Regions from separate parts of the Halomonas sp. TG39a genome, predicted to be linked through region 1. Evidence: predicted binding sites of a transcription regulator. Region 1 holds the regulator's gene; the other holds the start of a gene.
What was found. The regulator LexA, encoded in region 1, represses DNA repair genes until DNA is damaged. The targets are predictions, from matches to a motif close to TACTGTNTANNTANACAGTA.

Region 1 (3,713 bases):
CTTTGCCGGGGCAAAACCCTACCACCAGGCATACCAGCGGGGCGTTAAGCTGATAGGTGCTACTTGCCACTACGTGACCGAGGAACTCGACGCAGGCCCCATCATCGAACAGGATATTCATCGCGTAAGCCACTGCCATACGCCCACTGACTTAGTACGTTTTGGCCGTGACGTTGAAAAAGCCGTACTTGCTCGCGGTTTGCGCTGGCACTTAGAGGATCGCGTGCTGGTCCACGGCAATAAGACAGTGGTCTTTAGTTAACCCTCATCAACCTGAGAGGCCGCCATGTCGTTTGCGCAAAGTGTATTAGCACCCTGGGCGCTGCTGCTCACCTGGCTACTCTCGTTAGCAGTGATCGCGTGGGCACTTTGGGGGCGGCCCTGGCAGGTGTTAATAGCGGATACCGCGCTTCAGCACCGCTGGCTGGGCGCCACGCTGGCGGTGATGCTGATGTGGCAGCTGCGTGCGCAGGCGGTTGATTGGCTAACGCTGCACCTTGTTTTCACGGTTTTAATGACACTCGTTTTTAAAGCGCCATTGGCGCTGATTAGCAACGTGCTGATTAATATCGCCATGGTGGTAATTGGGCGCAATGAATGGCTGCTGCTGGGGGCAAACGTGCTGGTTACCGGTGTCGTCCCGGCGGCCGTCATTGGCACGGTATGGCGGCTGGTAGATCGCCGCCTGCCGGATAACCTGATGGTGTTTTTGTTTGCCTGCGGCTTTTTTGGTGCGGCGCTGGCAACGCTGGGAGGAGGGCTGGCAGCGGTGCTGCTGATCATCGTTGCGGGGACTGACCCTGAGGCGATTTATCTCGCCCAGGAGTATGCGCGCTTCTTACCGCTGTTAATGCCTTCAGAGGCGTTTATCACCGGCATGCTGCTGAGTATTCTGCTGGTTTATCACCCCCATTGGGTGGCCACCTTCAATGACCACCGCTATATCGATCTGCAGTAGGGATGGCCAGGGCGGCGACTAGCCGAGTGCCTGGCCGTTGCCGCCACGAATCACACCAACGCCGACGCCTTCGATATCGAGCGACTGGGAGCGCAGGTCGATTTCAATGGGCGCAAAGTCAGGGTTCTCGGCAAATAGCGTCACTTGGTGGCCCTGGCGCTTGAAGCGTTTAACCGTTACTTCATCCTCTAGGCGTGCCACTACAATCTGGCCATCGCGTACCCGGTCGGTACGGTGAACTGCCAATAAATCCCCTTCCAAAATGCCAATATCCTTCATCGAAAGGCCGCGCACGCGCAGCAGGTAGTCGGCTTTGGGGGTAAAGTACTCGGCTGGTAGCGGGCAGTAACGGTCAATATGTTCAGCGGCCAAAATGGGGCTGCCTGCGGCCACTTCACCGATCACGGGTAGGCCCGTTGGCAGCGTTTCAACGTTGGCTGCGGGTAAGGCGGTGGCAGCACTCTCCATGACTTCTTGCGGTTCCTGGTTGGGCAGGCGGATACCGCGAGAAGTGTTGCGAATAATGCGAATAACGCCTTTGCGTTCCAGCGCGCGCAGGTGCTCTTCGGCCGCGTTGGGGGAGCGGAAGCCAAGCGCCTTGGCAATTTCGGCGCGGGTAGGAGGGTAGCCAAATTCGCCCATCGTTTTAACGATAAAATCGAACACGTGCTGTTGGCGAGCGGTTAGCGGACGCGACATACCAGACTCCATAAATAGTGAATAGACAGTAACAAATTAAATGGCAACTTAATCAATCAGTGGTTAAGTATACAGTATGTTCCTCTGTCCAGTATATGCCTTGTCAGTGGCTATCTTCGATGTCTATGCAATTTTTCTAATCGTTTGAAACTAAGCTTCTGCTTATTTAACGGGCTGTATTTTGTTAATAAATCAAGCGTTGAGACCGCCATGGTTATGGCATAGTATTTTGCTATGTTTTAAACACCTGTTTCCCTGGAGAGCGACATGGCTCAATCTGATACGGTGACCCGTATACTCGATACTGCCGAGGTGCTGTTTGCAGAGCGGGGTTTTGCCGAAACTTCGCTGCGCAACATCACTAGCAAAGCGCGCGTCAATTTAGCCGCTGTGAATTACCATTTTGGCTCCAAAAAAGCCTTGATTCAGGCCGTCTTTGCCCGCTATTTGGACCCCTTCACCCAGCGTTTTCACACCGCCCTTGATGAGCTGGAAGGACAGCATGCTGGGCGGGTTATTGAGCTTGAAACCCTGCTCGAAACCATGGCAACCACCGTTCTTGCAGTGCCCGCTGAACGCAATAGTTTAAAAGTGTTTATGCGCTTGCTCGGCCTTGCCTACAGCCAGGCACAGGGGCATCTTAGGCGCTATATCCAGCAAGAGTATGGCGATGTGTTTACCCGCTTCACCGAGCTGGTGCGACAAGCCACGCCGGACCTACCTGACGCGGAGCGCTTTTGGCGGCTACACTTTATGCTTGGCACGGTAATATTTACCCTGTCCGGCCTTGATGCACTGCGTGATATCGCTGAAAAAGATTATCACGAACAGGTTTCAGTACGTGATTTAGTCAAGCGATTGCTGCCGGTCGTTGTGGCGGCCATGAATGCACCGTTACCGCTCGCCCTTGAAGAAGCCAAGCCAGAAGAAGGAAAACATGCGAACGCCTACGCTAGCTGAGCTACCCCCGGCTGAGAATATCTGGCTGGAGATTGATACTACCCAGCAGCTGCTGCGCTGCTGGCGAGGGCCGAAAGTGCTCCATGAGTGTGCGATCTCATCCGCTGCCGCCGGTGTCGGGGAGCGTAATGGTAGTGGTAAAACCCCCTACGGCTGGCACTATGTGCGCGCCGCCATTGGCGGTGATATGCCCGACAACGCAGTGTTTCGAGGCCGCCGCTGGACAGGCGAGACGTTTTCATCCGCGCTAGCCGAAGCGCATCCAGAGCGTGACTGGATTTTGACCCGCATTCTGTGGCTTTGCGGATTAGAAAAGGGCGTGAACCGCGGCGGTCAGGTGGACTCGCAACGGCGCTATATATACCTGCACGGCACACCGCCTGACGAACCCATGGGCGTTGCGGCCTCCCACGGCTGCATTCGTTTACGTAATAGTGATTTGCTAACCCTCTTTGCGCTCGCGTTACCGGGCACCCCGGTTTGGTTGCACGGCGGACGGCAATCCTTTGATTGATAAGTTTTTGACACCGCTAGACGATCGTCTAGAATCATCGCCCCTTTTCATGGACCTATCACGATGACTCAACCGTTAGGCCCGGTCATGCTTGACCTTGAAGGCCCAAAATTGACGGCGGCAGAAAAACGCCTGTTGCTGGAACCGACGGTAGGGGGCGTTATTCTATTTGCCCGCAATGTCGAAAATGGCTACCAGGTGCGCCAGCTGTGCAGCGATATTCGCCGCGTGCGGGCTGATTTACTGCTCGCAGTGGATCAGGAGGGCGGTCGCGTTCAGCGTATTAAAGAGGGCTTAACACGCCTGCCTGCCATGGCGCGTATCGGCGAGTGCTACCGCGCTTCCCCGGAAGACGGTCTGGCGTTAGCCAAGGACGCCGGTTGGCTGTTGGGGATGGAGATGGCCGCCTGCGGGCTGGATCTTAGTTTCGCTCCGGTATTGGATGTTGAGAGCGGCCTCTCCAGCGTTATTGGTGACCGCAGTTTTAGCAGTGATCCCCAGCACGTGGCCCAGCTGGGCAGCGCCTTTATTCAAGGGCTTCACGATGCCGGTATGGCCGCAGTGGGCAAGCACTTCCCCGGC
Region 2 (3,713 bases), 1.3 Mb from region 1:
TACCTGTTGAGTGACAGCGTTGGGCTTAAAGCGGCGTCAACTTGGCAAAGCCGAGGACTAGCCATTTGACGCCTTCGCCTTCAAAGCTGACCTGAACCCGGGCACGCGCGCCTTCGCCTTCCGCGTTAAGGATAATCCCTTCGCCGAATACCGGGTGCTCAACCCCCTGGCCGACGTGCAGGCTGGGTATGTCGCCGTCGCTTTCGACGCTTTGCTGAGCAAAGGAAGTGCGCGATGCCGTCACCGGGCGGGAAATATGCCCGCGCAGGCGGACTTCTTCCAGCAGGTGCGGGGGCAGCTCGCGCAGAAAGCGCGAGGGGCGTGGAAACACCTCTTTGCCGTGTAGGCGGCGGGTTTCGGCGTGGGTCAGGTAGAGCTTCTGCATGGCGCGGGTGACACCGACGTAACACAGTCTGCGTTCCTCTTCGAGCCTGCCCGGTTCCTCAAGGGACATCTTATGCGGAAACAGCCCCTCTTCGACACCGGCAATAAACACCACGGGGAATTCCAGGCCTTTGGCGGAGTGCAGCGTCATCAGCTGTACGCTGTCCTCAAACTCTTCGGCTTCATGGTCGCCAGCATTAAGCGCGGCTTCTGAGAGAAACGCTTCCAGTGCGGCCATGCCTTCGCCCGCTTCAGGGGCTTCAAAAACGTCGCCTTGGGTAAAGGCGCGGGCAGCAGTGACGAGCTCTTCCAAGTTTTCGACCCGCGCCTGGCCTTTCTCGCCGCGCTCACTCTTGTGATGTTCGATCAAACCGGTATGAACCGTGACGTGATCGATAATCTCGTGCAGCGCCATGCCGGAAGCATCGTTATCGAGCTGCTCAATCAGGTTGGCGAAGGTTTGCACTGCATTGGCCGCTCGGCCTTTCAAGGTGCCGTCGTTAATTGAATCGTGGAGCGCCTGCCACAGCTGAATGCCTTGTTCACGGGCGCGCAGGCGGACAATCTCCACGGTGCGGGTGCCGATGCCGCGGGTGGGCACGTTAATCACCCGTTCTAGCGAGGCGTCGTCATCGCGGTTAAGCATCAGGCGTAGATAGGCCAGGGCATTTTTGATTTCCAGGCGCTCATAAAAGCGGTGACCGCCGTAAATACGGTAAGGCATGCCTTGGCGAATCAGCGTCTCTTCCAGCAGCCGCGATTGGGCGTTGGAGCGGTAGAGAATGGCGACATCGCGGCGGTTGAAGCCTTCGTCGACCTTCTCCTTGATGGTATCGACGATATAGCGCGCTTCTTCCAGGTCGTTAAACCCGGCGTAAATCGAGATCGGTTCGCCTTCGATGCCGTCGGTCCAGAGGTTTTTACCCATCCGCTCGCTGTTGTGGCTGATCAGCGTATTGGCAGCTTCAAGAATCGCGCTGGTGGAGCGATAGTTCTGCTCAAGCCGCACGGTATGGGTTTGCGGAAACTCCTGCTCAAAGCGGCTGATATTCTCCACTTTGGCGCCGCGCCAGCCGTAGATCGACTGGTCATCATCGCCTACTGCCGTCATCGGCGTCTGCATGCCGGTCAGCAGTTTTAGCCATGCATACTGCAGGGTGTTGGTATCCTGAAACTCATCCACCAGTACGTGACCAAAGCGCTCCTGATAGTGTTTCAGCAGCGCGGGGTTATCGCGCAGTAGCTCCAGGCTTCTCAACAGCAGCTCGCCGAAATCGACCAGTCCGCCCCGCTCGCAGGTGAGCTGGTAGCGTTCGTAGAGCTCGACCATCTGGCCCATGTAGGCATCGCCATCCACATTGACCTGATGCGGACGCAGTCCCTCTTCTTTACAGCCGGAAATAAAGTGCTGCACTTGGCGCGGCGGGTAGCGTTCGTCGTCGATGGAGTAATCTTTCAGCAGCCGTTTGACCAGGCGTAGCTGATCGTCAGAATCGATAATCTGGAAGTGTTGCGGCAGCTTGGCATCCTGCCAGTGGGTGCGCAGCAGGCGGTGGGCGATGGAGTGAAAGGTGCCTACCCACACATGGCGCATCGAGATGCTAAGCAGTGCCTCAAGGCGGGTGCGCATCTCTTTGGCGGCTTTGTTGGTAAAGGTAACCGCCAGCAGAGCGTAGGGAGACAACCCTTCGGCCTGCATCAGCCAGGCGATGCGATGCACCAGCACGCGGGTTTTACCGGAGCCTGCGCCTGCGAGCACCAACAGATTACCTTGAGGGGCGCTCACTGCTTCGCGCTGGGCGGAGTTGAGCTGATCGAGAATCGCCGTGACGTCGTCCATAATAGCCGCTGCCGGATCAAAAAATAGGCGGCTAGTCTAGCACAGCCAGCGAACTGGCTGTGTATACAGGTGTAGTGATTGCAGTTATTCGCAACTGCTACCTTTAAAAACTTTCTAACAGGGGACGAGGGCAGGCTGAAGCGAGGGTCTTTTGCCATGGATGGCAAAAGTAGCGCCCAAGGACGGGTTTACAGCGCCCTCGCGTAAGCCTGTCCTCGGCACCGAGGCTTATAGCTATGGCAGCGCTAAGAAGCTAATTATTCTTCAGGAAAGCGCAGCGTATTAAGGCTCTTTTTAACCGCTTTGAGCTGTTCGGCGAGTTTCGGCCCGCGGGTTTTGGCCACGCCGACGGCAAGTACGTCAATCAACACTAGATGGGCAATCCGCGAGCTAAGCGGGGTGTAAATCTCGGTGTCTTCATGGACATCGATATACAGCGGCAGGCTAACCTCTTCGGCGAGCGGCGAGCCGCTGGGGCACAGGCCAATGACTGTCGCGCCCGCTTCACGAGCCAGGCGCACACTGGCGACTAACGCTTTGGTACGGCCTGTTTGTGAAATTGCCACCACCACGTCGCCATCATTCAACGTCACTGCCGACATATTCTGCATATGTGGGTCGGCGTAGGCAGAAGTGGAGATCTGCAGGCGGAAAAACTTGTGCTGGGCATCAAAGGCCACGGCACCGGAAGCCCCAAAGCCATAGAACTCGACCCGGTTGGCCATCGCCAGGGCGTTAACTGCACGGCCCAGGGCGTCGTTATCAAGCCGGTCGCGCACTGAGAGCAGCGTGCCCACGGTCGAGTCAAAAATACTGTGGGAAAACTCAGCGACCGAGTCGCTATCATTCATGGAAAACTGCGCGAACTGACTGCCGCTGGCCAGCATTTGCGCCAGCTGTAACTTGAAGTCCTGAAAGCCATTGCACCCCAGTGCACGGCAAAAGCGCACCACGGTGGGTTCGCTCACGGTGGCTTCGGTGGCTAAATCCACAATACGCATGTGGATAACCTCTTCTGGGTTGCGCAGTACAAACCGCGCCACTTTTTGCTCGGAGCGTCGAAAGTGCTCCATGCGGCGTCTCATTTCATCGAACAGGGCGCGACTCACGTTCAGCTCCTTGGGTGCTCAGCCAGCAGGTAGTCAACAGTACGCCAATATACGATCGTTTTAAACGACCGTTTCTGCCTATCTGCTCACTGTAATGCTTCGTAGTGCTTCAATGTGGTATTTACAGTATGCCTCAATGAGTCCATAGGGCCACGAACTATTAGGCAGCGTTCCAACAGCGTTTAAAGGTCGTTAGTCAGTTTTTTTAAGATTGGTCATCATTTTGTCAAGTAGGGTATAGTAATAATTGAAGTGCCGCACTGCATCATAACAGTCGTCACGGATGCAGGTGGACGAAGGCATATTCATCTGGAGGAACGTCGATTATGAGAAACGTCGAACGAATCACCTCGGTTAAAAGCGAATTGCTCGACATCTTT

Region 2: the regulator LexA is predicted to act here: its motif matches at 2,276-2,295, upstream of uvrD (DNA helicase II).

Annotation. Positions count from the first base shown of each region.
Region 1 covers NZ_JQLV01000001.1:2,155,875-2,159,587, reverse strand. The annotation lists gene purU (formyltetrahydrofolate deformylase) at 1-262, shown strand, start outside; gene U738_RS09590 (energy-coupling factor ABC transporter permease) at 287-958, shown strand; gene lexA (transcriptional repressor LexA) at 977-1,657, opposite strand; gene U738_RS09580 (TetR/AcrR family transcriptional regulator) at 1,925-2,617, shown strand; gene U738_RS09575 (L,D-transpeptidase) at 2,595-3,131, shown strand; gene nagZ (beta-N-acetylhexosaminidase) at 3,195-3,713, shown strand, end outside.
Region 2 covers NZ_JQLV01000001.1:3,501,513-3,505,225, reverse strand. The annotation lists gene uvrD (DNA helicase II) at 26-2,224, opposite strand; gene hexR (transcriptional regulator HexR) at 2,482-3,333, opposite strand; gene U738_RS15705 (PA3496 family putative envelope integrity protein) at 3,660-3,713, shown strand, end outside.